Regions from separate parts of the Pseudarthrobacter sp. TE3704 genome, predicted to be linked through region 1. Evidence: predicted binding sites of a transcription regulator. Region 1 holds the regulator's gene; the other holds the start of a gene.
The links. Region 1 encodes LexA, which represses DNA repair genes until DNA is damaged. Its sites were predicted from a motif close to TCGAACANNTGTTCGA; they were not measured.

Region 1 (15,099 bases):
GACGGAACCCTCGCCGACGCCGAGAACTCCCTGCGGGAGCTTGCAGCCCTCGCGGAAACGGCGGGCTCCGAGGTCCTGGACGGCCTGGTGCAGCGCCGGGCCAAGCCGGACCCCGGAACGTTCCTGGGCTCCGGAAAAGCCCTGGAACTCAAGGACATCGTGATGTCCACCGGTGCGGACACCGTGGTGGTGGACGCCGAGCTTGCCCCGTCCCAGCGGCGCGGGCTTGAAGACATCGTCAAGGTCAAGGTCATTGACCGCACGGCACTGATTTTGGACATCTTCGCCCAGCACGCCAAGAGCCGCGAAGGCAAGGCGCAGGTTGAGCTTGCCCAGCTCGAATACCTGCTTCCCCGCCTCCGCGGCTGGGGCGAGTCCATGTCCCGCCAGGCCGGTGGCCAGGTGGGCGGCGCAGCGGCCGGTATGGGTTCCCGCGGTCCCGGTGAGACGAAGATCGAACTGGACCGCCGGCGGATCCGCACGCGCATGGCCAAGCTGCGGCGCGAGATCGCCGCGATGAAGCCTGCCCGCGAAACCAAACGCGCCAACCGCCGTCGTAATGCCGTCCCGTCCGTGGCCATCGCCGGGTACACAAACGCCGGCAAGTCCTCGCTGCTCAACCGGCTGACGGACGCCGGCGTCCTGGTGGAGAACGCCCTGTTCGCCACGCTGGACCCCACAGTCCGCAAGGCGGAGACGGCGGACGGCCTGGGATACACCCTGGCCGACACCGTGGGTTTTGTCCGGTCGCTGCCCACCCAGCTCGTGGAGGCATTCCGCTCCACCCTGGAGGAGGTCGCCGACGCCGACCTGATCCTGCACGTGGTGGACGTGTCGCACCCGGACCCGGAAGGGCAGATCGCCGCAGTCCGCAAGGTCTTCAGCGAAGTGGATGCCCGCAAGGTTCCCGAAATCATCGTCCTGAACAAGGCCGATGCGGCGGACCCCTTCGTGGTGGAACGGCTGAAGCAGCGCGAACCGCGCCACGTGGTGGTGTCGGCACGCACCGGTGAAGGAATCGCAGAGCTGCTGAAAGCGATCAGCGACGCCATTCCACGGCCCAGCGTCAAGCTGGAACTGCTCATTCCGTACAACCGCGGTGACCTGATCAGCAAGCTCCACGAGTCTGACGCCGAGATCATCAGCGTGGACCACGTTGAGGCTGGTACCCGTGCCGTGGTGATGGTGCGGGAAGGCCTCGCGGCCGAACTGGAATCATTCATCAGCAATGACTGACGCCGTGGCCGGCGAAGCCACGGACACGGCCGGCGGGCAGTTCGTTATCGAACTGCTCGACCGGGCCGTGGCCGCCATGGGCGGCCAGAGCCGCGCGGGGCAGCACGAGATGGCCAAACAGGTTGCCCGGGCCATCGAAACGGGCAACCACCTGCTCGTCCAGGCAGGAACGGGTACCGGTAAGTCGCTGGCCTACCTGATACCCCTGATCGCGCACGCCCTGGAGAGCAACAAACCCGCCCTGGTCTCCACGGCAACGTTGGCACTGCAGACGCAGATCGTGGGCAGGGACCTGCCCCGGCTCCTCAAAGCCATCACGCCTGCCCTTGACCGGCCCGTCAAAGTGGCCCTGGTGAAGGGCCGGTCCAATTACGTCTGCCGGCACAAGCTGGAGGGCGGGTTCCCGTCCGAGGAACCTTCCGAGGGCCAGCTCTTTTCGCTGGGGGAGGACACCAGCGTTCCCCACTTCGCAGCGACGGTGGGCGGACCGGCGTCCCAGCTCGGAAAAGAAGTGGTGCGCCTGCGTGAATGGGCGGAGAAGACCGCAACCGGCGACCGTGACGAACTCCTGCCCGGCGTAACGGACCGGGCGTGGCGGCAGGTGTCGGTGACGTCCATGGAATGCCTGGGCGCCCAGAAGTGCCCGATGGCTGCGGAGTGTTTCAGCGAGCTTGCCCGGCAGGACGCCGCGGAAGCCGACGTTGTGGTCACCAACCACGCCATGCTGGCTGTCAGCGCTTTCGAGGGCCTGGCGGTCCTTCCCGAATACGACGTCGTGGTGGTGGATGAAGCCCATGAACTCCAGGACAGGGTCACGGGTGCGGTGTCGGGCCAGCTTTCGGTGGCCATGATCCACGCGGCAGCTTCCGGGGCGCGGAAGCATACGGCCATCACGGTGGATGCGCTCAACGCCGCAGCCGCGAATCTTGAGCTCGCCCTCGCGGGCGTGCCCAACGGGCTGCTTCCGAACGGGCTGAATGACGAACAGCTGGACTGCATCGACCAGCTGCGTGAGGCCTGCCGCGCGGCGCTGTCCGACTCCAAGGGGGACAGCAGCACCACGGCCGACGGCGGCAGGCAGCTTGCGCGGTCCCGCCTGATGCTCATCCTGGAACTTTGCGAACGGCTCCTCGCTGCCCGCGAGAACCGGGAGGTGGTGTGGTTTTCACGCGCCAGCTCCTTTGATCCCGCCCAGGGCTATTCACAGCCGGACGAAACAGCGCCGGCCCTGATCAACATCGCACCGCTGTCCGTCGCCGGACGGTTGCGGGAGGGGCTTTTCGCCGGCCACACCGTGGTTTTGACGTCTGCCACGCTTGCCATCGGTTCCGCTTTCGAACCGGCCGCCGGCGGGCTGGGCCTGGTGGGCGAGGGTGCTCCCAGCTGGACCGGCGTGGACGTGGGATCGCCCTTCGACTACCCGAAACAGGGCATCCTCTATGTGGCCGGGCACCTGCCCAAACCCGGCAGGGGTGCGTCCCCTGAATCCCTGGCTGAGCTGGAGGCGCTCATCCGTGCATCGGGCGGCGGAGCGCTCTGCCTCTTCTCCTCCAGGCGCGCCGCGGAAGAAGCCGCCGAGGCCCTCCGGCCCAAGCTGGGCATGACCGTCCTCTGCCAGGGCGACTCCACCATGACGGCCCTGGTCAAGCAGTTCGCCGACGAGCCCGACACCTGCCTGTTCGGCACTATGTCCCTCTGGCAGGGAGTGGATGTGCCGGGCGGGTCCTGCCGGCTGGTGGTCATCGACCGGATTCCGTTCCCGCGGCCGGATGATCCCCTCATGACAGCACGTTCCCGGGCGGTGGCCCAAGCCGGCGGAAACGGCTTTATGTCGGTCTCGGCAACCCACGCCGCCATTCGGCTGGCGCAGGGAGCCGGCCGGCTGATCCGGTCCACCGGCGACAAGGGAGTAGTGGCAGTTCTGGATTCCCGGCTGGCCACGGAGCGGTATGCAGGATTCCTGCGGGCTGCCCTGCCGCCGTTCTGGGCCACCACGGACCGGAAGACCGCGGTGGCGGCCCTTGAGAGGCTGGCAGGGGAGTCCAACTGAGGCGATTCCAACTGAAAAGACGGCACCTTCCCTGAACTGAACTGCTCCCCGGGACCAGTTCAAACCCGGGAAGGTGCCGTCTTTTGGATTTTTGGCTGTAACAGGCCTTGTTGTTCCTAGAGTGAGCGCAGGACCGAGACCACTTTGCCCATGATGGTGGCGTGATCGCCAAGAATGGGTTCGTACTGCGTGTTCTGCGGGAGCAGCCATGTGTGGCCGTCACGCTGGCGGAAGGTCTTGACGGTGGCTTCATCGTCCAGGAGCGCGGCCACGATGTCGCCGTTGGCGGCGTCCGCCTGGCGGCGGACCACCACCCAGTCGCCGTCGCAGATGGCTGCGTCCACCATGGAGTCACCAGCCACTTTGAGCATAAAGAGCTCGCCCTGGCCCACCAGTTGGCGGGGCAGCGGCATGACATCCTCCACCAGCTGGTCCGCCAGGATGGGGCCGCCGGCAGCAATGCGGCCAACCAGGGGAACCATTGCCGTATCCAGTGCCGTGGGCAGCGCGGTGACTGTTGCGCCGGCGCCAGGCGCCGAAGCGGCCGCAGGCTGGTTCGCCGTCTTGGCCGCCCCGCCGTCTAACGTGAGGGGCATCAGCACCTCCATGGCGCGCGGCCGCTTCGGATCCCGGCGGAGATATCCCAGTTTCTCCAGCTGCGAGAGCTGGTGCGTCACGCTTGAGAGGCTTGCGAGCCCCACCGTATCGCCGATTTCACGCATGGACGGCGGATAGCCGTTGTCATTGACGGAGCGCTGGATGGTTTCGAGGATTTTTTTCTGCCGGGGGGTCAACCCTTTGGCGGTCTTCTTCGGCTGCGGGGCTGCCCTGCCCCCGGTGGCTGCTGCTGCCATATTCGCCAATGCCTTTCGGTTGCCACCGGGCTTGTCGCTGCGCCGGACTGGGTGAGCTTCCCTCAATGTCAGACCCTGCTGATCAACTTCAAGGGTGGTTGTTCTTTCCTTCAAAACTAGGCCAGCCACATTGCTTTTTCAAACATTTGTTCTAGCGAGTCTCGACATTGTTCGTTGATAGGTGCTAAAACTGAAGGAGCAAAGTTCGAACATGTGTTCTACTCGAAGCTTGCATCATTCGAATACAGCGTGCGTTTTTCGAAGAACCAGCCGGAGTGCCGGCGGTGCAGCAGCGGAGCGGGACATAGAAGCAGCAAGGTCGGGCAGCACAGTACGGTCCAGGAGGGCTCAGTTCATGTCAGCTATATCCGCTTCGCAGGCCAAGGGTCCGCGCGTTCATTCCCATCAGCCAGCACACCAGCTTCTGTCGCAGCGGGACAGGTCCCGGTCCGCGCAGGTGCCGGCGGGTACGCCGGAGTCTCCGGGCAAGCCGGCGCCCCTGCCGCCGTTGCGCCTGACGCGCCGGGGCAAGATTGTCCTGATTGGGATTCCCTTGGTGCTGTTGGCTGCCCTGCTGCTTTCCCTGGCGGGATTCTTCAACTCGCCCGCCAAGGCGTCCGATGCGCCGGAGGACCTGTCGGTGACCCCCACCGTCACTGTGACCGTCCAGCCCGGTGAGTCGCTGTGGGCCATCGCTGGCACTGTTGCCCCTGACCGGGACGCCCGCGATGTGATTGCGGACATCGTCCAGCTCAACAACCTCCCGGCCGGAGCAGTCCTCCCCGGGCAGCAGCTCTACGTCCCCACCCGCTGAAGCCGCAGAGGTCCGTGCACGCTGAGCGCGAACAGGGGGCCGTCACATTTTCCGGTCTCCGGAACGGCCACTAAACTGTTCAGGTGAATGACCAGCTTGAGCGTCTGAACCGGCTTCCCCTCCGCAGCAACCTCCGCGGGCTGACCCCCTATGGGGCGCCTCAGCTGGATGTCCCCATCCTTCTCAACGTCAACGAAAACACCCATGGTGTTCCCGCGGACGTACGGGCCGCCATCACCGCCGCGGTAACGGAGGCCGCCGCCGGGCTCAACCGCTACCCGGACCGGGAGTTCACCGAGCTTCGGCAGGCGTTGGCCGAGTACCTGGGGCATGGACTGGATGAGACCAATCTCTGGGCGGCCAACGGTTCCAACGAGGTGCTCCAGCAGATCCTGCAGGCATTCGGCGGTCCGGGCCGTACGGCGCTGGGCTTCCCTCCCACGTATTCGATGTACCCGCTGCTCGCCAGCGGCACCGACACTGAATACATCACAGGCGAACGCGCCGAAGGGTACGGCCTCAGTGCCGAATCCGCAGCACGCCAAGTCAAGGAACTGCAGCCAAACATCGTTTTCCTGAGCTCGCCCAACAACCCCACCGGCACGGGTTTGGGACTGGATGTTGTGGAGGGCGTCTATTCCGCCGGTGAGGCCAGCCAGACAATCGTGATCGTGGACGAGGCTTACCACGAATTTGCCCACGACGGCACGCCGAGTGCCCTGACCCTGCTGCCGGGGCGCGAGCGGCTCATTGTCACCCGGACCATGAGCAAGGCTTTTGCCCTGGCCGGTGCCCGGCTGGGCTACATGGCCGCAGCACCCGAGGTCACGGACGCCCTGCGCCTCGTCCGGCTGCCCTACCACCTGTCCGCCGTCACCCAGGCCACGGCCCTGGCCGCCCTGCAGCACCGCGAGGCACTGATGGCCGATGTTGATGACATCAAGCGGCAGCGTGACCGGATCGTCTCGGAACTGACCAGGATGGGCCTCAAGCCCGCTGCCTCGGACTCCAACTTCGTCTTCTTCGGCGGACTGGATCGGCCCCACGACGTCTGGCAGCAGCTGCTGGACGCCGGTGTGCTCATCCGGGACGTCGGAATCCCCGGCCACCTGCGCGTGACCGCCGGGACTGAGACCGAAACCACAGCCTTCCTCACGTCCCTGGAAAGCATCCTTGCAAGCCAGGCTGCCCTTCCAGCCTAGACTTGACGTACCGGGCGCTGGGCGCCCCCGAATCAAACCTTCTGCCTTAAAGGACACCTGACCATGAGTTCCACCGGTTCGAACGCGGCCGCCTCCCGGACTGCGCGCATGGAGCGTGCCACCAGCGAGTCGTCCGTGCTCGTGGAAATCAACCTCGACGGCACCGGCATCTCGGACATCGACACGTCCGTGCCGTTCTACGACCACATGCTCACGGCGCTGTGCAAGCACTCGCTCATCGACATGACGGTGAAGGCCACCGGCGACATCCACATCGATGTCCACCACACCGTGGAAGACGTCGCCATCACCTTCGGTGAGGTGCTGCGGACCGCCCTGGGCAACAAGGCCGGGATCCGCCGGTTCGGCGAAGCCACCGTTCCCCTGGACGAAGCGCTGGCCCATGCCGTCGTGGACGTTTCCGGGCGGCCCTACCTGGTGCACGGCGGCGAGCCGGCCGGTCAGGAGTACCACCTCATCGGCGGCCACTTCACAGGCTCCCTGACCCGGCACGTCTTCGAAGCCATCACGCTGCACGCAGGGATCTGCCTGCACATGAACGTGATCGCGGGCCGCGACCCGCACCACATCGTGGAAGCGCAGTTCAAGGCGTTCGCCCGGGCGCTGCGCGCTGCCGTGGAGCCGGATCCCCGCGTTGAAGGCATCCCGTCCACCAAGGGCGCGCTGTGAGCGGCCAGGTCCTGAAAGACGGGGCCATCATCGATCCCTCTGCGTCCCGGAAGCTGCCCTCGCCGGAGGGAAAGCCCACGGTCACCGTCCTGGACTATGGCTCGGGCAACGTCCGGTCGGCCGTGCGCGCCCTGGAACGGGCCGGTGCCGAGGTGGTCCTCAGCGCGAAGCCCGAGGATGTCCTGAACGCCGACGGCCTGGTGGTCCCCGGCGTCGGCGCCTTTGAAACCGTCATGCGGGAACTCAAGGCCGTGGACGGCATCCGCCTTATCGGCAGGCGGGTTGCCGGCGGCCGCCCGGTCCTCGGTATCTGCGTTGGCCTCCAGGTGCTTTTCGAGGCCGGCGTCGAACATGGCACCGAGGCCGAAGGAATCGGGGAGTGGCCCGGGAAAGTCGAGCTCCTGCCGGCGGACGTGGTGCCGCACATGGGCTGGAACACGGTGAAGGTGCCGGAGGGCTCCAAGCTCTTCGCCGGGGTTGAAAACGAGCGGTTTTACTTTGTGCACTCCTATGGAGTGCAGGAATGGAACTTCGACGTCATCCAGCCGCGGATGGCGGCGCCCTTGGTCACCTGGTCGGAGCATGGCGCCCCGTTCATCGCGGCGGTCGAAAACGGCCCGCTCTGTGCCACGCAGTTCCACCCGGAGAAGTCCGGCGATGCCGGTTCCCGGCTGCTGCGGAACTGGGTGGAGGCCCTGCACCGACCCGCTGCCGGCGGCAATGCCCCGGCTGCGGAGAATCCGGCCACCGGCGACACTTCAGAGCCGGCCGGCGGCAACGCCTAGATGCTGTGGTCCGTTGTCCTGATGGCCCTCGCCGGCCTGCTGGTGGGCGGTGCCCTGTCCTTCCGGCAGCAGCACAAGCCACTCTGGACCCAAATATCGTTTTACGTCCTGGCAGGCATGGCTTTGCTTGCCGCCTACCTGCTGACGCTGCCGGCCAACTGACGGCCCGGCCCGCCCTGCCCCAACCCTGAAGGATGAAGATGACCACCGCTAACGATCTGCCGGTTCTTGAACTGCTGCCCGCCGTCGACGTCGTGAACGGGCAGGCCGTCCGGCTGGTCCAGGGCGAAGCAGGCAGCGAAACGAGTTACGGCACTCCGCTGGAGGCCGCGTTGAACTGGCAGCAGCAGGGCGCGGAATGGGTGCACCTGGTGGATCTGGATGCCGCTTTTGGCCGGGGATCCAACGCTGAACTGCTCCGGGAAGTGGTGGGCCGGCTGGACATCAACGTGGAACTCTCCGGAGGGCTGCGCGATGACGAAACCCTCGAAGCTGCCCTGGACCTCGGCGTTGCCCGCGTAAACCTGGGCACCGCCGCCCTGGAAAATCCTGACTGGACCCGCCGGGCCATCGACCGCTTCGGCGACAAGATCGCCGTCGGCCTGGACGTCCGCGGGACCACCCTTGCCGGCCGCGGCTGGACCAAGGAAGGCGGGGACCTCTGGGAGGTCCTGGGCCGCCTTGAAGAGGCAGGCTGCTCCAGGTATGTCGTCACCGACGTTACCAAGGACGGCACGCTCCAGGGTCCCAACGTCGAACTCCTGCGCCAGATGGTGGAGAAGACGGGCAAGCCCGTCGTGGCCTCCGGCGGCATCTCCAGCCTGGACGACCTGAAGGTCCTGCGTTCGCTCGTGCCGCTCGGGGTCGAAGGCGCAATCGTAGGCAAGGCGCTGTACGCCGGGGCCTTCACACTTCCCGAAGCCCTCGACGTCGCCGGCCGCCGCTAGGGCCCTCCCTAAGGAATCAGTCGCAGCATGGCCAACCACGAAGCACCCGCACCGCGCCAACTTCCGGGGCACATCGCGGCAGCACTGGCAGGAGCGGGAGGTGCCACTGACTCCGCGGGCCAACCATGGGCGGGCCGCAGCCTCGCGGGCGACGACGCCAAGATCCACAACTTCGAGGACGACGACGGAACGGCCGACGCCCGTTACCTCGCCGCCCTCGCGGACCTCCGGGCAGGAACAGCGGACGAAGCAGCCGTCGTCGCTTCCCTGGCCACGGCTCGGGTCTTCATTCCCATCGTTGCCCAGCTCGCCGAAGAAGGGGAATCCGTCCACGGCCTGCACGCGGACAAGCAGGCGGACATGGCTTTGGTCACCCTGAAAGCCGCAGACGGCCGGACCGCCATGCCCGCGTTCACCTCGGCTGCGGCGCTGGCCAGCTGGCATCCGGACGCCCGGCCGGTAGCCGTCTATGCAGCCCGTGCTGCCTTGTCTGCGGTGGCTGAGGGCGCCGAACTCCTGGTTTTGGATCCCGGGGCCGAGGTCACCTTTGTGGTCCGCCGGCCTGCGGTGTGGGCCCTTGCCCAGCAGCAGGACTGGACTCCCTCCTACATGGATGGGGAACTTGCGGCGGAAATGGGCCGGGCCGCGGCGGATTTTCCCGCTGTCCGGCGCATCGAGCTGTTGCCCGGCGGGGGAGTGGCGTCCCGTGCGGCCGGTGGGTCCGTCATGCCGGGCGGAGGAGCCGGACCCGAGCTGCAGGTGGTGCTTTACCTCGAAGACGGCCTGGACGCGGCAGGGGTTCAGCAATTGGTGGCGGGACTCCAGGCCCAGTGGGCACGGAATGTATTGTTTGGGGAGCGGGTCGACTCAATCGAGATCAAGTTGCGGCGCGCAGCACAGTAGCCGGCAGCCGTGCGGGGTGACCCCCGGTCCGCTGCGGCAGACGTAAGGATCACCTCGTGAATTTCGCTCTCTACCGGGAGTTGCTCGCCGTCCGGCCCATCCGGCGTTTGCTCCTTGTGGGCATGGTTGCCCGTATCCCGCATTCAGCTGCCGGAGTCCTGCTGACCCTCCACATTGTCCTGACCCTCGGCGAGGGATATGCCGCCGCCGGCGCGGCAGCGGCCGTCATGACCATCGGCATCGCCCTTGGTGCCCCCTGGCGGGGCCGGCGCGTGGACACCGCCGGCCTGCGACGGGCCCTGATTCCGTCCGTCATCTCTGAGACGGTGATCTGGTCCATCGTTCCGCACGTGTCCTACCAGTGGCTCCTGCCGCTGGTATTCGTGGGCGGCCTGCTCACCCTGCCCATCTTCAGCGTGGTCCGGCAGTCCTTGGGGGTGCTGGCCGACGGCGACCAGCGGCGTACCGCGTTCGCCCTCGACGCCATCACCACCGAGATGGTGTTCATGATCGGCCCGGCCGCGGGCGCAGTGGTCGCCACCAGCGGCTACACCACCGCAGGCCTGACGGTGGTGGGCGTCTCCACGTCACTGGCCGGACTCTTCCTGATCTGGTTCAATCCGCCCACCCGCAGCCCGGAACAGAGCGCGGAGTGTGCCGCTGACCAGCGCCATGCCGCGGAAGTCGTCGTCGTGTCCTCCGCCCCGGCCCACGTGCAGGAGGCGGCAGCCGAGCTGGTACCGGCCGGAGCCACGGCGACGCCCGGACTCCGCAGCAAGGTGGCCCGCAACTTCGCCTGGTTCACCGCCACCGTGGCCGCGCTTTTTGCCGTGGCGGCTGGCGCCGGAATGGTGCTCAGCGGCACCGACGTGGGTATCGTGGCAGCCCTGGAAACCGGCGGGCGCCAGAGCGAAATCGGCATTGTCTTCCTGTTCTGGTGCGCCGCGTCAGTGGTGGGCGGGCTTGTCTACGGCGCCATGCACCGGCCCGTCGCGCCGATTGTCCTGCTGCTCGGCATGGCGGCGCTGACCATCCCCATGGGATTCGCCCACGACACCTGGACGCTGGCCCTGTTCTCGATCCTGCCGGGACTCCTGTGTGCTCCGGTGCTGTCCTCAGCCTCCGAGAAAGTGGCGGACCTGGTATCCGAGGAGCGCCGCGGGGAGGCCATGGGCTGGTATGGCTCGGCGCTGACCGCCGGGGTTGCCCTGGGCGCGCCGCTCGCCGGGATCTTCATCGACGGCATGGGTCCGTCCGGCGGGTTCGTGTCCGTGGGGGTTGCGGGCGTCCTGCTGTGCCTCGTTGGCCTGGTTCTCCAGCTCCGCCGCCGCAGGGTGGCCGCCTGACCTTCCCAGCCCACGGCTGCTGTGGGTCAACGGATGGAGTTCCGCCTCACCGGAAGTGGGGCAGTAGGCCTGTGCCAACGACGACGGCGGGCCGACCCCTCGAGGTCGGCCCGCCGTCGTCGTGGCTGCTTCGGCCTTAAGGCGTCAGTCAGCCGGTGTCATTACGTTGATATCAGTTGACGGCGCCGGTGTACTTCTCGCCCGGGCCCTTCCCGGGGGCATCCGGGATCAGGGATTCTTCGCGGAAGGCAAGCTGGAGCGAACGCAGTCCGTCGCGCAAGGGTCCTGCATGCTGGGAGCCGATCTCGGGCGCAGCTGCGGTCACCAGGCCTGCCAGCGCAGTGATCAGTTTCCGGGCCTCGTCCAGGTCCTTCAGTTCCTCGGCGTTGTCCTCCGCGGCAAGCCCGAGCTTGACGGCTGCGGCGCTCATCAGGTGGACGGCGGCGGTGGTGATGACCTCAATGGCCGGTACCTCGGAAATGTCGCGGATCTGCTGGGAGACATCGCCGCTGGCGTCGGCGGACTCGAAAACGTATGAATTACTGTCTGGGGTGCTCATACTGGTAAGCTTGACACAGACCAACTGGATGTCGTTATTTCAGAGACAAGGTTCCCACCGGCGCTTCGCTGCGTTGACGGGAATTTTTTCTGTAGAATGGCATGCAGTTTGCAAGCGGAGTTCTCTCCCACCCGCGTCAGCCGCTGTTCCGAGTGTTCTCCTTGAACATCTCCGGGACGCAAGGTTGCCGGGTACCTGGTTGGGCAAGGCGCCGGCGTTCGCCGGGGACCTTGCATGCTGTCCTTTCGCGGGACCGGCATCACCAACCGTTCAGAGGCCTTCGATTGCTCCGGCAGTTGGGGGCCTTCTCTATTTGCCGGATTCCACAACAAAAACAGGAGCTTTAACATTAGCGAGCCAAGAATCAATGAGCGTATCCGCGTCCCCGAGGTGCGGCTGGTCGGCCCTGCAGGTGAACAGGTAGGCATCGTCCGTATTGAGGATGCCCTGCGTCTGGCTGCCGAGTCCGACCTTGATCTCGTTGAAGTTGCACCTCAGGCGAAGCCTCCGGTGTGCAAGCTGATGGACTTCGGCAAGTACAAGTACGAGGCCGCGGTCAAGGCACGTGAAGCCCGGAAGAACCAGACGAACACCGTTCTGAAGGAAATCCGCTTCCGCCTGAAAATCGATACCCACGACTACGAGACCAAGCGCGGACATGCACTGCGCTTCCTCGGCGCCGGGGACAAGGTCAAGGCCATGATCCAGTTCCGCGGCCGTGAGCAGCAGCGTCCGGAAATGGGCATCCGCCTGCTCCAGCGCTTCGCCGACGACGTCGCCGAAGTTGGTGTGGTGGAGTCCAGCCCCCGCATCGACGGCCGCAACATGGTCATGGTGGTGGGCCCGCTGAAGAACAAGGCTGAAGCCAAGGCCGAGGCACGCCGTGCAACGCAGCGTGCCGAAGCGAAGGCGCAGAACGAAGCCAAGGCGTCCGGACGCATCGATGTTTCCGGTGACGAGCAGGCCCCCCTGACGCAGTCCCTGGCGGACCTGCTGCCTGAGGGTTTCACCGTCTCCACGGAACCCGAAGCACCGGCCGAGGCCCCCGAGCAGACGCCGGCACCCGCCGTCGAGCCTGCCGCAGCCGAAGCCCCCGCGAAGGTCGCCGAAGCTCCCAAGCAGGAAGCTCCCAAGGCTGCCGCGCCGGCTCCCAAGCAGGAAGCCCCGAAGCAGGAAGCTCCCAAGCAGGAAGCCCCCAAGGCTGCCGCGCCGGCTCCCAAGCCTGTGGCGGATAAGCCCGCAGCTGCCCCGGCAACTGCGGCGCCCAAGCCTGCAGCAGTTCCTGCTCCGCCGAAGCCGGTGGCCAGGCCTGCTGCGCCGAAGCCCGCAGCGCGTCCTGCCCCCAAGGCAGTGCCGAAGCCGGCAGGTAAGAAGACCACTTAGTTCACAGCTGCCGGAGGTTCCGCCCTCCGGCAGTCAGCAACCAGCATGCCGCCCGCAGGGGCGGCTGCGCGATGAAGCTGCAGGCATAGCCTGCGGATACGTAAGGAGATCGGTTCCCATGCCGAAGATGAAGACCCACAGCGGTGCTAAGAAGCGCTTCAAGCTGACCGGCAGCGGCAAGCTGCGCCGCCAGCAGGCCAACCGCCGCCACTACCTGGAGCACAAGTCCTCCCGGCTGACCCGTCGCCTTGCCGGCGACAAGATCGTCTTCAAGGGCGACGCCAAGGTCATCCGGAAGATGCTCGGCATCTAATTTCCAAGTCCTTTGACTGACAGCCGCCTGGTTGTCAGTCACCTGCCAAACAGCCTTCTCAGGCCGCCGGGAAACCGGCAGTAGATGCTTGGGATCAGATTTTCGAAGGAGTACGCACGTGGCACGTGTGAAGAGGGCGGTCAACGCCCACAAGAAGCGCCGGGTTATCCTTGAACGCGCAAAGGGCTACCGTGGACAGCGTTCACGCCTGTACCGCAAGGCCAAAGAGCAGCTGCTGCACTCGTTTGTGTACAGCTACGGTGACCGCAAGAAGAAGAAGGGCGACTTCCGCCGCCTGTGGATCCAGCGCATCAACGCGGCTTCCCGCGCCAACGGCCTGACCTACAACCGCCTCATCCAGGGCCTGAAGGCCGCTGAGGTTGAGGTTGACCGCCGCATGCTGGCCGAGCTGGCCGTCTCCGACGCCAACGCTTTCGCCGCGCTGGTCCAGGTTGCCAAGGACTCGCTGCCGGCCGACACCTCCGCCAAGAAGGTTGTTGCCTAGCAACGATGCTCCCCGTGAGGGGCAAGTTCAGGAACGGGTGGCACCAGCCACTACAGTTCTTATATGAACGAAACCGGGCGCCCGCAAGATTTTCCACTCTCCAATCCCCGAGCTGATCGGGTCCGGGATGTGGCGAAACTTGCAGGGCGCCCGGCCCGTTTAAAGCGTGGACAGTTCCTTGCGGAGGGGCCCCAGGCCGTGCGGGAGGCGTTAAAGCTTCACCAGGAGCGCCTCGCCGCGGGGGCCCCGGGAATTGTCACGGAAGTTTTCGCCAGCGAGGCCTGCCTTGACCGGTTTCCGGAGTTCGAGGAACTCGCAGAAGGAACCAACGCCCGGCTGGCCACTGACGAGGTCCTCGCGGCCATGGCGGACACCGTCAACCCGCAGGGCATCATCGCGGTGTGCGGCTTCGTCGATGTGGCGCTGGAGGAAGTGCTCGACGCCGGGCCCCGCCTGATCGCGGTGCTTTGCCAGGTGCGGGACCCAGGAAACGCGGGCACCGTTCTGCGCGCCGCGGACTCCGCAGGGGCTGATGCCGTGGTCCTGACTTCTTCCAGCGTGGACATTTACAACCCCAAGGCCGTGCGGTCGACAGCGGGCTCCCTGTTCCACCTCCCTGTGGTGCTGGGCGCTGACGTTGCCGGGCTCGTGGCAGCCTGCAAGGCCCGGGGAATCGGTGTCCTGGCCGCTGACGGTTACGGGCCGCTGAACCTGGATGCGCTGCAGGACGAAAACGCCCGCCGCCGCCTGACCGGCGCCGGCCCCGAATCCACCTATGACCTGGCGGCACCCACCGCCTGGCTGTTCGGCAACGAGGCGCAAGGGCTCTCCGCGGATGAGCTTGCGCTGGCCGACCATCGGGTCGCCGTCCCGGTGTACGGGGCCGCTGAAAGCCTTAATCTTGGCACTGCTGCCACCGTTTGCCTCTACGCGAGTGCGCGTTCCCAGCACTTGCCTGCTGACGCCACCGCCTAGGCCTTTCGCCGGGCGTGCGGTGGCATGAATAAAGGCCCCGGATTGTCCGGGGCCTTGGTGCCATGAAATTTCAGATAACGGAAAGCATCAGGGTGCGCGGGTGGCTTTTCCGCGTCCGGTGATGGCTCCGTAGATGCCGGCAACGACCAGGCCGCCGACGATAGCGAGAATCCAGGTGCCGAGGTCAAAGAAGGCAAGATCGCCCCTGTTGAACAGGAGGCTGCCGATCCAGCCGCCAACGATGGCGCCCACCACACCCAGAACCAGGCTGGTGACCCAACCGCCGCCGACCCGCCCGGGCATGACCGCTTTAACGATGGCCCCTACAATGAGGCCGAGAATAATCCACGCAAGAAAACCCATGTCTCCTCCTTATGGTTACCGGGATTTAATAGTCCCGATGAGCCTCAAGCTAACATAACGGCACCTTAATGTCAGCAGGCTTACGGCCTGCCCATGACCTCTGCGAAAGCGCCTCGGGCAACCAGATCCTGCTGGCAGCGGGCGGCAAAATAACATGTCGGGCCGCCTGGGTGA
Region 2 (15,099 bases), on a different contig from region 1:
CTTCCGGTCGATGGACTTGAGTGCGGCGAGCCGTGCTTCCACTTCAGTCTGCTCGCCGAGGTCTTCCAGGGAGGCGAACTGGGCGTCCAGGGATGAGGCTGCCAGCTCCTGCTGGCCGCGGACGGTGGCCTCCTGGCGGCGGATGTTCTCCTCGTACCGTCCGATTGCCGAGGTAGGGTCTCCGGCGTCGATTGCTTTGAGGGCATCGTGGACCTGGGACTGTGTCGCGGCGACCCGGGAGCGGTTGACCAGCTCGTTGCGCTTGGCGGTCAACTCGTGCAGCTTGCCCTTCATCTGGTCCAGCCCGCCCTTGAGCTTGTCGACGACCTCGTTCTGCGCGGCCAGGCCCGGTTCCTGGGCTTTGGCGGTGGATTCGGCGGTCATCTGCCGCTGAAGAGCGAGCCTGGCGAGGGCATCAAACTTGTCGGCGTCCACGCTGTTCCCGGCGCCTCGGAACTCGTCCGCTTTGCGGGACGCGGCGATGGCCTTGTTGCCCCAACTGTTGGCGTCGTTCACGGCCCGGGCGTGGTCGTCCTCGGCCATCCGGAGGTTGCCGATGGTCTGGGCCACGGCGGCCTCGGCTTCGCGGATGTTCTCCGAATAGTCCCTGACCATCTGGTCCAGCATCTTCTGCGGGTCCTCCGCGGAGTCCAGGAGGGCGTTCAGGTTGGCCTTGGCGAGCTGGGCAACGCGGGCGAAAATACTCTGCTTCACGGGGGTCTTTCTCTGGATGGTGGGTTCAAATTTTATGTGTACGGCAAGGCCGGTGGCCAGAATCAAGAGAAGACATCGGCTTCACCCGCTCCCCGCACTCAAAGCGGCCCGTAGGCGGCGTTGCCGTATGTGTCCTGCCAGGTAGCCAGGTCGTCCTGCACGGTCTTCCGCAGATCGGGGTCAGCGCCGATCCGCCGGCGGAAGGACGTCCGCGACCGGCCCAGCACGATCGAGGGGACCAGGATGCAGGCTCCGAGGAGGGCCACGATGAGCAGGTACGCGCCGATCAGCGCACCGGTCGTGCCGCGTTCTGAGGCGGCGGGGAGGGCCGTTGCCAGGGCTGCGCCGGTGAGGCCGGCGAAGACGGCCATGGTTGTGATGCCGCCGCGGGCGCCGCCGGGCCCGCGGGTGATGAGTGCTTTGTCGGTGTCCGGCAGCCGGGTGCGGACGCGCTTCCAGGCGAGCAGACCCACTGCGGCCAGGGTGGCGCCGATCAGGCCGAGGACGATCACCCAGGCTGGGTTTCCGGACAGGGTAGCGCCGTAGGCGCCGGTCAGGGCCAGGACGGGTCCGCCGCTGATGGCACTGCTCCAGCCGGCTGCCAGAGTTCCCTGGGCATCAGCGAGCTGCCGGAGCCGCGAGGGTGCCTCGGGTGGGCTGACCTTCGCCAGCTCCGGTGACAGCCAATAGTCAAGGGGGCGCGTTGGGTGTATCGCTTCGGGCAACTGGTTCACTTCAGGCCTCCTTCCTGGCTGACCAGCACGGTCTCGGTCCCGCAGGTCAGCGTCAACCCGCCTGCGCTATCCAGCCGGCAGTTCTGGTCTTTCACCCGTGGCCATGTGGAGATGTCGGGGGTGCTCTGGACCCTCTTGTAGTGGAGCTCGTCGTGCTGGGTGTAGATGTCGACAATATCGCCGTCGAAGCCATCCTGGGTGACGAGCACGGACTGACCGTCCGCGGCAACGATCTTCACGGTGTCACCAATCCCGAACGCGCCAAGGGCTGCGAAGAGAAACATCAGGCAGAAGAACGGGACGGCGGCAGCGGCTGCTACCCCGGTGGTCCACCCGATGATGCGTCGGGGCACTTTCCGGGGAATGCGGCCTATCAGTGCTGGGATCAGGAGCGACAGCCCGGCGGCGCCGGACAGGAAGGCCACAATCAGGAACCAGGAGGCGATGGAATCCGCAGGAATGCCCATGTAGAGGAGCAGCCCCTCCCGGGCGGCTGCCCTGTATGCCCCATAAAGGGCATGGCACGCCCAGGAAAACAGAGCCGTTGCGATGAGGAGGCCGATCCCCCAAATTTCCCGTCGCTTCACAGGCTGTTGGAAAGATCGGAAACCTGGCTGTCAGCCCTGGTACGGGCGTCCTCTATCGTCTGTATCACCCCAGCGCGAATGACCTCCAGTAGCGCGAGGGCAAGCAGCACCAGCATGGTCTCCAGCGCGAGTATGAACTCGAAGACCCCGCCGAGGGAGTCTTCCTTCCATTCCGGAGGGACGGAGTTGCTCGAGTGGACGGCTCCGAGGAAGAACACCAGGGCGGCCACCACCAGCCCACCGAACAGGACCCATCGGCTGCAGCGGTAGGCCCGGTGTCCCGCTGCGCCCAGGGCAGCGTGGACCAGCCACAAGCCGCCAGCGATAACTGGCAGCACGATGAAGGGGCTCACCTCGCGGCGAGTTCTTTGCGGCGGAAGGTCCCGGCGATGGAGAGCTTCTTGCCGTATTCGATGGATCCGTACCGGAAGAGGTGGACGGCGAGGCGGAGGATCAGGAGCCCGACGATGAACAGCTCTGTAATGACGATGGTGGCCTCGACGCCGGAGAGCGTCCCGAAGCCGTTGCGCAGCATGGCGGTGACCGGGGCGGTCAGCGGGAAGTACGTGAAGACCTGCACGATCAGGGATTTCGGGTCGGAGATGATCAGGCTGTAGGCGTAGAAGGGGATAAACATCGCGGCCATCAGCGGACCGAAGATGGTGCCGGCCTCTTTGGCGGTGGGCATGATTGCACCGATGGCGACGAGGACGCCGGTGAAGAGGGTGAACCCGCTCAGGAGCAGCAGGGCACCGATGATGAGGGGCCCTGGCTCAAACACCAGGATGGACAGGTCCATGTCCGGCAGGGCCAGGGAGTCGCGGAAGAACAGGTAGCCGGCGGCGACCGGGGCCAGGAAGACGAGCATCTGGACGAGCCCGACGGCGAACAGGGAGATGATTTTTCCGGTGATGAGCGTGGTCGGGTTCAGGGTCGTCAGGATCATCTCGGTGACCCGGTTCTCCTTCTCCTCCAGGGTGGAGTTCAGCATCTGGTTGGAGAGCAGAATCATCGAGATGTAGAAGACCACCAGGAACAGCATCGGCGGGATGACCGAGCCGAAACCTCCGGAGGGTTTGCCGTCCCGGTACGTCTCGGATTCGAAGGCCACTCCCCCGCTCAGGGCCGCGGTCAGCTGCGGGTTGCCGACCTGGGCCTGGGCGGCGGCGTTGAGCAGCTGCTTGGCCACGGCCTCGTACTTGCCGTTCTCAAACACCCCTTTGTCGGTGCCGTAGACCTTCACCGGCTCGGTGGCCGGGTCTTTCGGGTAGGCGAAGTACGCCTCGGAGCTGCCGTCCTTGACCGCGGCCAGGGCAGCATCCGTGTCGCCAGCGGATTTCCCGCCGGCGGCCTGGGCCATTTGAGGCGGGGATGCCGGAGGCGTCCGTGTACGTAAAGGCAATCGTGGAGTTCTTCTGCGCGTCGGCGCTGGCCTCGGTGCTGGAGTTGGACGCGAAGATCAGGGCGAAGACGACCACCAGGACAATGGGGATCGCGAGGGTGGCGACCACGAAGCCCTTCTTCTTGATGGTGCGCATGAATTCGAACCCGATGACGGTGCCCAGGTTGTGCTGTGTGAATGCCATTGCTAGACCTCTGCCATCTGCTGTTCGCCGTACACCTGAATGAAGATCTCCTCGAGGGAGACCCGTGCCGTGGTGAAGGACCGCACCGCAACGCCGGCCTCGACCAGATCGCGGAGGACTCCCGCCTCGGTGGCCCCAACCCGCATGCCAGTTCAGCCCGGCCGCCAATGTCGGTGACGGCGTCATAGAGCCCGGACGCGGGCAGGATGCCTTCGTAGCTGACCTTGTAGACGGTGCCGCCGAACTGCTCCTGGACGTCCTCGACTGTCCCGTACGCGCGGGCGGTTCCGTCCTTGAGCAGGATGACCCGGTCGCAGAGCCGCTCCACTTCCTCCATTTGGTGGGTGACCATGATGACGGTTGCTCCGGCCAGCTTCTGCTCCTCGATGATGTCCACCAGCAGGCGCCGGTTCACCGGGTCGAAGCCCTTGGTCGGCTCGTCCAGGATCAGCAGCTCGGGGTCGTTCATGATGGTCACCCCCAGCTGGACCTTCTGCTGCTGGCCGCCGGAGAGCTTGTCCAGCCGGACGGTGGCTTTGTCCGCCAGCCCGACCCGCTCCAAATAGTCCTGTGACCAGGACTTGGCGTTGGTTTTGGATAGGCCTTTGAGCCGGCCGAAGTAGACCATGACGTCCAGGACGGCTTCCTTCTTGTACAGGCCCCGCTCCTCGGGCAGGTAGCCGAGGCGTGCCCCGTCCCGGGGCTCGAAGACCTTCCCGCCAATGTGGAGCGTCCCGGCGGTCGGCTGATAGATGCCCAGCAGCGCCCGCAGTGTCGTGGTCTTTCCGGATCCGTTACTGCCCAGGAACCCGAAGGTCTCCCCGGCCCGGACATCGAAGGACAGGTCCTTGATGACCGTCTTGTCCCCGAAATCCATTCGAAAGTCTTTGATGTGCACAAGCGGCTCCGCCGCGTCCCCCAACGTCATCCTGCCAGCCTAGCTGTCGCCCGGAATGCTTCTTGCCTGTAGACATGCGTAGGGTGCCGGCCAGCGGCCAATGCGAACCAAGTTTTGAGACAGCAGATACGCTGAAGACCAATCCAATTTGGGGGACGAATGCAAGACTCGCGCATGGGGGCTTTCCTGCTCGGGCTGGGGATGCTGCCCATCGGGTGGGTGCTCTTCGAGGTCCTTGGCGGGCGGTCAAGCCAAGAGCAGTACCGTAGCGATGAGGACCTCTACACGCTGCTCTCACTGGTTGGTGTGCTGATCCTGGCAGTCGGGCTCGTCTGTATCCTCGTCAGTATCTACGAGTGGATCAGGGAAAGAATCAGCAGGTGATAGCCGCCCCTACCCCTTGAGCATTTCGAGGTGCTGGTCCCGCCGGGCAATTATGCATCACCCTTGAAATTGGCCCTTGGACCGGGTGAACAGGGCAGCGAGCATAGCCCCGAAGAAGGATACTGTGAGGATGGCCAAGATCGCCAAGGCCGGGTTCGTCCACGCCGGCACCAAGTCGTACTCGGCGTTGCACTTGGTGGTCAGCGGGAACAGCTGGAGCTGCTCATGTGCGTTTTGGCTGCGGTACTCATGGTCGTACGCCTGACCAGCCTGACCGCACGCCTCGCCGACGTCGAGTCCGCTGGCGGCAAGGCCTTGGACGAAGACCAGGAACGCCAGGAACGCCGAAAGCGCGCTCAGCTTCAGCCAGAACCCGGCCGGTTTCGGCTTCTGCAACCTTTCAAACCCCCGCATCACCTGAGCTACCCCTACACCGACTCCAGGTGGAATTCGACCCGGTACTTCATGAATCGGATGTTCCGTGCCATGGACAGTGCCCGCCGGATCCGCAGGTCATCTTCCTGGGCGATGATGACCCCTTCGACGCTCTGGCCGGGTTCGAGCAGCGCCTCGTTGACGAAACCCATATACCGCTGAATTTGTCCGACCACGGCATCGCTTGCACGACCCCGCTTCAGCTCCACCACGAGCAGCCGGGACCGGTCCTTGCTGATGGCCAGGATGTCCATCGGTCCTGTGTCCGTGGGGTACTGCTGCCCAACCGGCTGGCCGTCCTCGGTGTAGATGTCGTACTCGCGCCCCAGCGACGTACTCGCCCAGTTGTGGACCAGGAAGTCCTCGAGCTGCTTTTCCATCTGGAAGGCCAGCTGTTCCTGCACCTCGGCCGAGATTGTTTTCACGACGGGCTGTGCCGGGTCGGCCAGCTGCGTGAGCGTGGCCAGCTCGCTGGTGTGTGCCTCCAGTTGGAACACCGTCATCGGCACGCCAGCCGTGGAGGCCAGGGTCGGGCTCATGTCGTCCCGGTTGATCGAGCCCTTCCAGTCCACCGGGCGCCTGTGTGGCAGCTCCGTACCGGGATGGTACTCGTATCCGCCGGTGACGATCCCGTACTGGTAGGTCCGGTCCGGCTTCGGGGCCAGGACCAGGTCGCCGTCGGCGATGCCCTCGCTGGCGGCCCAGAGGTTGCCCATGGCCAGGCCCGCGGCGACCTTCGTCTTCTCCGGGTACATGCCCAGGTACACGCTGTTCATCGCGCCGCGGAACACCTCCGCTCCCCCTCCCAGGTGCGGCCGGATGTCGTAATCCCCGATGAAGTCAACGCCCAGGTATCCGGCCTGAACCATCTCTTCGGCAAACTGGCCGCCGCGGCCCTGTCGGACCACCCATGCTGTCGTCATTGTTCTCCCGACGTTTCGACCGCTGCTTGGCGGCATTGAAGTCATTCTTTCCGAAATGAGTTGCTACCCTCTGAAGTCCGGTTCCCGCCTGCCCCTTTGCAAGATTTTTGTAGCTTATGCTCGCTTCACCGCCGGAGACACGGCAGTGAAGAGTTTGCGCCTCTTATCAACAAAGCCCGCAGTCCCCATTTTTCCGCACCACGCGCTAGAGGGTCCCATAGACAGGGTCTCAGGCCGGTCTGGTGCCGTGACTGGCGTGTGACCGTCCCGGGTTTGTTTGCCAAAAACCGATGAGACGCGGATGTCTGTGCACCGGAGTACACTGATTAACTCGAACATATATTCGATTGAAGGTGTGTCGTGAGCATTATTGTCGGTCCCCGCGTGATAGATGCGGGGGTTTCCTTGTTGTCGGTGCTGGTCTCTCCGGTGCCAGTTGCGGCGGGCTTCCCGTCGCCGGCGCAGGACTACTTCGATGGCCGGATCGACCTAAACGCGCACCTGATCAACGACATCACCAGCACCTATGTAGTGCGGGTGTCCGGGGAGTCCATGGAAGGTGCCGGGATCAGCGACGGGGACGAGCTAATCGTGAACCGGGCGCTGGAACCACATGACGGATGTGTGGTGGTCGCGGTCCTGGATGGGGAGCTGACGATCAAGCGGCTGCGGATCACCCCGAAAGGGGTGGTGCTGCAGGCGCAAAACCCGGCGTACCCGGACATCGAGGTCCCGGCACTGTCGGACCTGACCATCTGGGGCGTAGCGACCAGGTGTCTGCATCATGTCTAAGCCGGCGCTGATGCGGCACATGCCAGATCGCGCACGTGGACGTGAACTGCTTCTACGCCTCCGCGGAACGGGCGTTCGACCCTTCCCTGGAAGGCAAACCCGTGATCGTGCTGTCCAACAACGACGGCTGCGCGGTCACCCGCTCCCCCGAAGCCAAAGCCCTAGGCATCGGCATGGGCGACCCCTGGTTCAAGCTCGCACCGCGGGCCAAGGAGTGGGGTCTCGTTGCTCTGTCCAGCAACTACGAACTCTATGGCGACATCAGCACCCGGGTGATGGAGCTGCTGGGCCGGTACTCGGCCTGGCTGGAGGTCTACAGCATCGACGAGGCCTTCCTCGGTATCAAAGGCACCCCGGCCGAGCTGGCTGTGATGGGCCGGTCGATGAAGGCCGCCGTCCGGCGGCACGTCGGGGTGCCGGCCTGCGTCGGGATCGCACCGACGAAGACGCTGGCGAAGCTGGCGAACAAGTGGGCGAAGAACAACAAGGCCTTCGCCGGCGTGTGCCACTGGGACTCCGTCCCCGCCGCGGAGCGGGAGGCCCTGCTGGGCCGGCTGTCCGTTGAGGAAGTGTGGGGCATCGCAGGCCGACTAACTAGGCGGCTGAACGTGATGGGCATCTTCACCATCGCCGACCTGGTCCGGGCCGACCCGGTCGCGATCCGGGACAAGTTCTCGGTCGTGATGATGCGCACCGTCCTGGAACTGCAGGGCACCCCCTGTATCCCTATGGAAGAGGAACGGATCGGGCGGGACCAGCTGATCTTCTCCCGCTCGTTCGCCAAACCCATCACCACGGCCGCAGGGATCCGGCAGGTCATGAGCGTCTACGGGCAGCAGGCCTCGGCGCGGCTGGCCAAACACGGGCTGCAGGCCAAGGTCCTGACCGCGTTCGCCGGCACCTCGCACTTCAACCCCAACGACACCTCCTACCCCTCGGTCTGCGTGCCGTTGCCGATGCCCACGGCCGACCCGGTAATCCTGACCAAAGCCGGCCACGCGCTCCTGCCCCGGATCGTCGAGGGCGTCCGGTACGCCCGTGCCGGGATCATGGTCACCGACCTGCGCCCCACCGGCAACCAGGCCCCGCTGTCACTGTTCGAAAACCCGCACGAGGAACGCCACATCGGAACCCTCTTGGAGGACGTCACCCGAAGGTACGGGCGCGGGTCCATCGGCCTGGGCCACGGAGGGATCCGGGGCGGGCCGGACTGGACCATGAAACGCGACATGCTCTCCCCCAGATACACCACCCACTGGGACGAACTCCCCCTCGTCAAAGCCGCCTAATTCATCAAAACCCAGCACCACCAAGGAACGAACTCTCATGAGCGTCACCACAGAAGCCCCCACCCTTAACGCGTCGGTGGACGTCCGCTGCACCGCCGCAGGCATTCCCCTGGCCGTCCGCTACGACGGGCGCATCTGGGTCGTTGCTGAAGAACCTGTCCACTGGTTTACCAGGGACTCCTGGTGGGAAACCCGAAGGAACGTGCCCGTAGGAGTCGGGAATGTCGTGGACATCGAACACTGGCGGGTACAGGTCCGTTACACGTCGGACTCGCCGCTGCGGACCTTTGAACTGCGCCGTGATCCCCTCTCCGAGAGGTGGCTGCTGGAGTCCATCACCGAAATCTGACGTCCACCTTCCCAAGCAGAGCGGCTGCGGGCAGGGACCCGGCTGTTAAATTCCGAAGGCCCCGATTGCTCGGGGCCTTCTAACCAGCGGCCGAAGCCAACTGGGGGTGTGGCACTATCCTCTCAACAAGCGGCCCCGCCCTTGGTAATCACTGGTATCCGCCGGCCCGGCTGTGCGTAGTCTGAGGCTATGGGACCGACAATCCACTCTGGGGCGGGGCTGCCGGCAGGCCTTGCACCTCCAGTACAAGTCGCACTCGCACGGGCCATCACTAAAATGCCACGCGGTGACGGAGCCCACGGAGCGCTTCTGTTTGAACCCAAATGGGACGGGTACAGATGTGTTGCAGTCAGGGATGACCACGGCGCCACCCTGTGGTCCCGGCAAGGGAAGGAATTGACCGGGTGCTTCCCTGAACTCTGCTCAGCGGTCGCTGCGGCCGTCCCACCGGGATGTGTGATCGACGGCGAAGCCGTGATCTGGAGCCAGGGCAGGCTGAACTTCGACGCCCTGCAGCAGCGCCTGGGTGCTGGAACAAAAATCCTGCCCGGGCTGGTCATGGCAGCGCCAGCCAACTATGTTGCCTTCGATGTCCTGGCCGTGGCCGGGCACGACGCAAGGGACCTGCCGCTGAGCGACCGGCGTGCGCTCCTGGAAGAACTCGCGACGGGCTGGCAACCGCCGCTGTCCCTCTCCCCCACCACCACTGACCGCAGCCTGGCGGAACAGTGGCTCGAAGAGCTGCCCCATACCGGGATCGAAGGGCTGGTCATTAAAAGCCTGAACCAGCCATACATGCCCGGCGTCCGTTCCTGGTTGAAGCTCAAGCACAGGGAAACCCTGGACATCATCTGCGGCGCCGTGATCGGGCCGATCACCCAACCCTCCGAGGTCGTCGCCGGCCTGATCCTGGACGGCGAGCTGCGAATCGTCGGACGCTCCACGCCACTGAAAACAAGGGAAAGCCGGGAACTGGCCCGTTGGCTACAACCGCCGAAGGATCAGCATCCTTGGCCGGTCACTGTGAAAGGTACGGCCCTGGACAGGTTCAACCGGGACAAGGAACCCGTGGCGTTGACGCTCGTGGAACCGGTGGTTGTTGAGGTCTCCGCCGACGCCGCATGGTCCGGGAGGTCCTTCCGACATTCCCTGCGGATCCTCAGGGCCAGGCCGGAGCTAACCCCTGCCGATGTCGTCCTGCCCGACCGGCTTCAGGCGAATTAGCGATCCGCGCGGATCACTATGAGATTCTGGCCCTCTTCCAGAAGCGCGTAGAGGTTTTCCCGTGCTTCTTCGTAGGTGTCGCCTTCATCCTCGATGTGGTTGTAGCTGCCGTCCGGCTTAGTGATGGTGCCGGTGAGTCTCACTGCACGAGCCTATTTCTCCGCAGGTTCGGCGGGCTCGATGAGCTCCGGCCCATTGTTCCGCACACTGTTGACCCAAGGGCTGACAATCCGCGGTGTCAGGGTCGGTTCCGGCAGGGAGTCCAGCAGGTGCTGGATGCCGTCCTTGTCGGTCAGGTCGGGGTCCAACCATTCAGCGAAACGGTCCCGCGGGATGATGACCGGAGAACGGTCATGGACGTGCCCCAGCGCGTCCTGTGTCGTCGTAGTGAGCACCGTGCAGCTGAGCAGCCACCTTTCAGGATCATCCTCAGGCAGGGATGGGTCTGCCCACCACTCATACAGTCCGGCGAAGCCCTGCAACGGTTCCTTCTCGGAGTACAGGTAGTTCGGGATCTTCTTCCCGTCCTCGGTCTTCTGCCACTCAAAATAACCTACGGCGGGGACGATGGCACGGCGCTTTACAGCAGCCTTCCGGAAGGAAGGCTTCTCCAAGATGGATTCGCTGCGGGCGTTGATCAGTTTGGATCTCGGTCAGGGGTGCGATGAGTTCGGGGCGGATGGGCGCAGGCGCTTTGGTCTTCTTGGGCATGTTTTCTATGTGTGCGGAGGCGCCCGTTCACGCACGCGTTGCCGGCTGTCCGGCCCTCCTTAGTCTTCCAAAACCTTGAGCCATGCATCTGCACCGGGACGACTGAGCTTGAACTTCGCGCCCGAAGTGAGCTTGCTAGGACCAAAGTAGGCAGCGAAGGTAGCGATGACGTCATCCCTGTTGTTCTCGATGCCCGCAACCGTGACGTTGATGATTCCCCCAATGAGGGCAAGGAGTGCTCCAGCCCTTGGGTCAACCCCGGCGGCGGCCTTGATGAGGTCGGCGTTGGTCGCCAGTCCGGAGATGGCTTTGAGGACCTCGGCGGTGGCCTTCGCGTTATCGCTGTCGGCGACCATTAGCACGAGTGCCAGGAAGTCGTGGACCGGCGGCAGGACCAAGGGCGCCCCATCTGCGTTGCCGAAGGTGACGTTGGTGCCGGGTGCGACCTTGGGAAGTGAGAAAATTTTCGGATCAACCACCTCCAACCCCCAAGGAATCTTTACGGGTTTCAAAGTGCTGTCCACGGCGATTCCGAACAGGTAGGGCTCCGCCATATACTGCCACCCAGACCACTCCTGGATGTCGTAGAGGCGGTACCTGGTGATGGCCAGACCCGGAAGTGCGGCCTCCACCAAAGGGGGGTGCTTGAGGTCCTCAATAGCGTCTTCCAGCGTCAGGTCTTCAAGGCTAAGCTCTGTCGCTGCAACTTGATCCGTCACTGTCGTCTCCTGTCTGCGTGGTGTGACAGGGCCATTGTGCGCGTGTCGAAGGGAGTTCTCCAGAGTCTTAGGCCCCTTTGTTCGCGCTGCCCGAGAGAGTACCAAATGCCGGGCACCGGACTCCCCCTAAGGAGAGCTTTAGGGTGCCTTCCGCACACGTTAGAGGCATGAGCAAAGACACTGTATTGGCACCGGAAGACTTCGTCATCACGACCGGCGATGAACCGGCCGACTGGCCTGAGAAGTTCGCCCCTGGGACGATGGCGAAGGTCGTCACCCACGGCGAGGGTCTTTGGGCGAAGATCACCGCGGACCACGGCGAGACCATTCAGGCGACCATGGCCAACAACCCTTTCGGAGGCTTCGCTGCCTTCGGAGACCCAGTCAAATACCGGCGAGAAAACGTCCGCGACATTCTCCCGCCGACGTACGGCTAGCCGACAACCCAACGACTAAGGCATGCACAGTGGTTGCTGTGCGGGCCTTTTGCCTGACAGGAGTTGCTAATCCTACGGCTGCGCGAGCCTGGCCTTGATGGCCTGGATCAGTGGGGTCGACTCCAGCCAGTCGTAAGGTTCGGCAAAGTATCCGAAGCCAGCGTCATCCACACCAAGCCCAGGACAGGCGCCTGCCATTGTCCAGGGCATACAGGTACTCGGCCCGATCGATGCAATAGGGCAGTACGTTCGCAAGGTAGTCCTTGGACATGTCAACCAACTGGCGCTCCCGCCCCGCGGCATCGATCCAGTGCTGGTCCTGGAGGAATGTCTCGGCCCGGATCTCTCCGCCCTGCCTCACTTCGGTCATGCCAACCGGGCCTTCACTATCTCGCTGACTGCTTTGCCGTCGAAGCGGCCGGCGATCTTGGGCGTCACGGACTTCATGACGACACCCATGGAGCGCAGCGACAGTTCGGCGCCGTCAGCCTTCAGGCCAGTGATGACCTCATCGACGATGGCTTGGGCTTCCTCGCGGGTGAGGGCCTTGGGCAGGTAGGCCTCGATGACTTCCGCTTCGGCGATCTCCGCGTGGGCCCGGTCGGTGTGACCGGCAGCTTCGTAGGTGGCTGCGGTGTCGCGGCGCTTGGCGGCTTCCTTCTGCAGCAAAGAGGTGACCTGGAGGTCGTCGAGCTCGACGGGGGTCTTGCCGGACTTCTCCTTCGTTTCGATCTCGCCAAGGACGTTGCGGACGGTGGTCAGGGCGACCTTGTTGCCGGCCTTCATATGGACGACGACGTCGCCCTTGAGCTGTTCCTTCAGGGACATGGTTCTGCCTCATTCTTCGTTAGGGTGAGGGCTATGTGTGCGGCGGCGCCGCGGGGTTTCACCGGAGCCTGCGACAGGAGCTTACTGGCCCCGCACACATAGAGTCGGGAAGGGAAGGGACCGCATGATTTTCTACAGCGAGCAGGAGCGGCGCAATGATGCCGTGTACGCCGAGCACAAGAAGGCCGTCGCTGCCGGTGAGAATCGAGTCTTGCGGACGACCAGCACCGGAGAGCTGCACAGCTACCCCGGCGATGAAATCGGGTTTACGCCCGGCCGCGGCCAGGCCCAGGTCAGCACATGGTGGGGCATGGCCATTGTCTGCTCCGTCCTGGGACTGCTGTTCCTCGGGTCACTGGTCATGTTGACCGTGACCCTGATGCAGGGGCGCGGAGAGTGGGGCGCGCTGTTTCCCATCCTTCTGGGAGCTTTCGGCACCCTGTACACCTTCGGATTGTCCCGTGACGAATACCGGGGCACCAAGCTCCGCAACCTGCGGGGCTCGCCGAAGCCGGGCACCTCCGGCCGCGTTGACGTCAACCTTCTGGAACTGGGCCAGGAACGTCCCGACCGGCCCGGCACACCTCGATAGGAATCGACCCATGTTTCACCAGGACAAGCAGTTCCGCCGGCCCGACGGCACCCTCTACGACTCAAGCAGCTTCAATGTGCGCCAGTTCGAGGAGCAGTACGGGCCCGGCGGGGTGCCGGAGGGATGGTCGATGGCTGCCACCACGCCCATCCAGAGCCCGGGGCTGATCACTGCCCTCGCATTCTTCACCACGGTCATGTCCCTCGGCATGCTGGTGCTAGGGGTCTGGGCCATACGGGCCGTGAAGAGTTGACCACCATCCTCCTGGGGTTCGGTGTCAGTGCGGGCGGACTGCTGATGTCGGTGCAGGCCTTCAAAACCGCTTCCAGGCGCCGGCGCTGGCTGCGGGCTCAGCGAAGCAACGCAGGGCAAGAGCACTGATGGAGTATCTGATCGGCTTTGGCTGCCTTGTGGTCTTCATGGTGGCGCTGCGGCTGCTGAACGCCCACTTGGCAACGCAAGCACCGCCGGACCAAGCCGCCGCGGCATCAGGGTGAGCCCAAGTCCCAGCGCGGCCGGGTTTACAAGGATCCGCCCTCCACGAACCACAATGCGGACCCATACAGCGGATGGCACTAGCCGGATGCAACTGCCGGCTCGGATAAGCTCATCGGCATGACGGGAACGACGAGCATTGCTGATTCGCCTGCGGAGCGGGCGGCTAAGGCATCCCGAGCGCTGTACAAGCAGGAGGACTTCGTCCGAAGCCTGGAAGGTCTCAGCGATGACGAACTCCGGGAACTGATGAGCGAAACCGTGACGTTGGAGAAGGCGGCCATGAAGGCGTGGTTGGAATCCGGCGACTGCTACATCATCTCCCTGGCCGGCAAGGTCCATCTGCCCACGTGCGACAGCATGCGCCGGTTCATCGACCGGGACTCTGCCTGGTTTACGAACTTCCGCTTCCCAGGTCGCCTGCTGGGGGACGGCCCGGACGAAGACCCCATCCCGGTCTGGCCTATCCTGCGGACCCGAGCACAGATTGAAAGCCTGTCCAAGCGAACCGCCTGCCCGCTGTGTGCATTGGACCTGGACTTTCTGGACAAGCCGGCAAGGACCATAGCCTGGACGTACCTCTCGGCCGCCAGTCTGAATTCCAAACACTTCGGCACCGAATTCCGCTTCGCGGACGGGCCGCTCCTCGGCGCGCTCATCAGGATCTCGACCGTGGAAACCATCGACGGCCTCGACTTCAGGGCTGACTTCGAGCACGCAGAAGTCCCCGTCAGCGATCCGGACACCAGGTTGATGTACCGGACCGGGACGAGGGCCTTGGCCAACGCTTCGAAGACGTCCTAAACCGCGACGGGGGCTTCGATCTTCGGATGCGGGTCGTAACCGATGATCTCGAAGTCTTCGACCCGGTAGTCAAAGATGCTGACGGGCTTCCGGGTGATCTTCAGCTGCGGGTAGGGCCGCGGTTCACGGGAGAGCTGCAGCTCCACCTGCTCGATGTGGTTCTCGTAGATGTGGGCGTCGCCGAAGCTGTGGATGAATTCCCCTACGTCGAGTCCGACCTGCTGGGCGACCATGTGCGTGAGGATCGCGTAGGAGGCGATATTGAAGGGAACACCCAGGAAGAGGTCTCCCGAGCGCTGGTAGAGCTGGCAGTTCAGCTTCCAGGGATTGCGCTGCGGCGGCGATATGGAAATGCTCATTCCGACGGGTACACGCCCTGGGTCGTTGACGGGTCGGTGGCCTAAGCGGATACTCCACGTATGGGCACCAGGCGAAGCGTGTCGCATCCCGGCAGCGACTCGGGCAGCAGCACTAGAGGGTCAGGGCGGTTGGCGCTGGCCGTCTCCCTCGCTAGCATTCTTGCAGTAGTCATTGGCCTAGCTGCCTGGCTGTTTCCCCGTTCGGCGCCTGCCCCGCCGCCATCTGATCCGGTTGCAGA

Region 2: a site for LexA is predicted at 6,593-6,608, ahead of ACZ9BC_RS15015 (LexA family protein). Genes of this name have one in related genera too.

Annotation. Positions count from the first base shown of each region.
Region 1 is NZ_JBWCCJ010000006.1:32,285-47,383, reverse strand. Features, by position in the region: gene hflX (GTPase HflX) at 1-1,236, shown strand, start outside; gene ACZ9BC_RS16370 (ATP-dependent DNA helicase) at 1,229-3,286, shown strand; gene lexA (transcriptional repressor LexA) at 3,403-4,140, opposite strand; gene ACZ9BC_RS16360 (LysM peptidoglycan-binding domain-containing protein) at 4,496-4,954, shown strand; gene ACZ9BC_RS16355 (histidinol-phosphate transaminase) at 5,038-6,156, shown strand; gene hisB (imidazoleglycerol-phosphate dehydratase HisB) at 6,220-6,846, shown strand; gene hisH (imidazole glycerol phosphate synthase subunit HisH) at 6,843-7,631, shown strand; gene ACZ9BC_RS16340 (hypothetical protein) at 7,632-7,793, shown strand; gene priA (bifunctional 1-(5-phosphoribosyl)-5-((5-phosphoribosylamino)methylideneamino)imidazole-4-carboxamide isomerase/phosphoribosylanthranilate isomerase PriA) at 7,832-8,578, shown strand; gene ACZ9BC_RS16330 (SseB family protein) at 8,606-9,481, shown strand; gene ACZ9BC_RS16325 (MFS transporter) at 9,538-10,827, shown strand; gene ACZ9BC_RS16320 (DUF1844 domain-containing protein) at 11,000-11,386, opposite strand; gene infC (translation initiation factor IF-3) at 11,777-12,769, shown strand; gene rpmI (50S ribosomal protein L35) at 12,888-13,082, shown strand; gene rplT (50S ribosomal protein L20) at 13,201-13,587, shown strand; gene ACZ9BC_RS16300 (TrmH family RNA methyltransferase) at 13,651-14,562, shown strand; gene ACZ9BC_RS16295 (GlsB/YeaQ/YmgE family stress response membrane protein) at 14,650-14,925, opposite strand.
Region 2 is NZ_JBWCCJ010000005.1:168,969-184,067, forward strand. Features, by position in the region: gene ACZ9BC_RS14970 (PspA/IM30 family protein) at 1-714, opposite strand, end outside; gene ACZ9BC_RS14975 (hypothetical protein) at 813-1,448, opposite strand; gene ACZ9BC_RS14980 (hypothetical protein) at 1,445-1,915, opposite strand; gene ACZ9BC_RS14985 (hypothetical protein) at 2,032-2,388, opposite strand; gene ACZ9BC_RS14990 (ABC transporter permease) at 2,385-3,395, opposite strand; partial or broken gene ACZ9BC_RS14995 (ABC transporter ATP-binding protein) at 3,624-4,549, opposite strand; gene ACZ9BC_RS15000 (hypothetical protein) at 4,694-4,903, shown strand; gene ACZ9BC_RS15005 (hypothetical protein) at 4,961-5,299, opposite strand; gene ACZ9BC_RS15010 (endonuclease NucS domain-containing protein) at 5,332-6,261, opposite strand; gene ACZ9BC_RS15015 (LexA family protein) at 6,622-7,053, shown strand; gene ACZ9BC_RS15020 (Y-family DNA polymerase) at 7,089-8,342, shown strand; gene ACZ9BC_RS15025 (hypothetical protein) at 8,380-8,691, shown strand; gene ACZ9BC_RS15030 (ATP-dependent DNA ligase) at 8,968-9,915, shown strand; gene ACZ9BC_RS15035 (hypothetical protein) at 9,912-10,058, opposite strand; gene ACZ9BC_RS15040 (SOS response-associated peptidase) at 10,068-10,529, opposite strand; gene ACZ9BC_RS15045 (hypothetical protein) at 10,686-11,345, opposite strand; gene ACZ9BC_RS15050 (hypothetical protein) at 11,513-11,782, shown strand; gene ACZ9BC_RS15055 (hypothetical protein) at 11,946-12,152, opposite strand; gene ACZ9BC_RS15060 (GatB/YqeY domain-containing protein) at 12,149-12,610, opposite strand; gene ACZ9BC_RS15065 (hypothetical protein) at 12,735-13,202, shown strand; gene ACZ9BC_RS15070 (hypothetical protein) at 13,213-13,455, shown strand; gene ACZ9BC_RS15075 (hypothetical protein) at 13,818-14,501, shown strand; partial or broken gene thyA (thymidylate synthase) at 14,498-14,821, opposite strand; gene ACZ9BC_RS15085 (hypothetical protein) at 14,990-15,099, shown strand, end outside.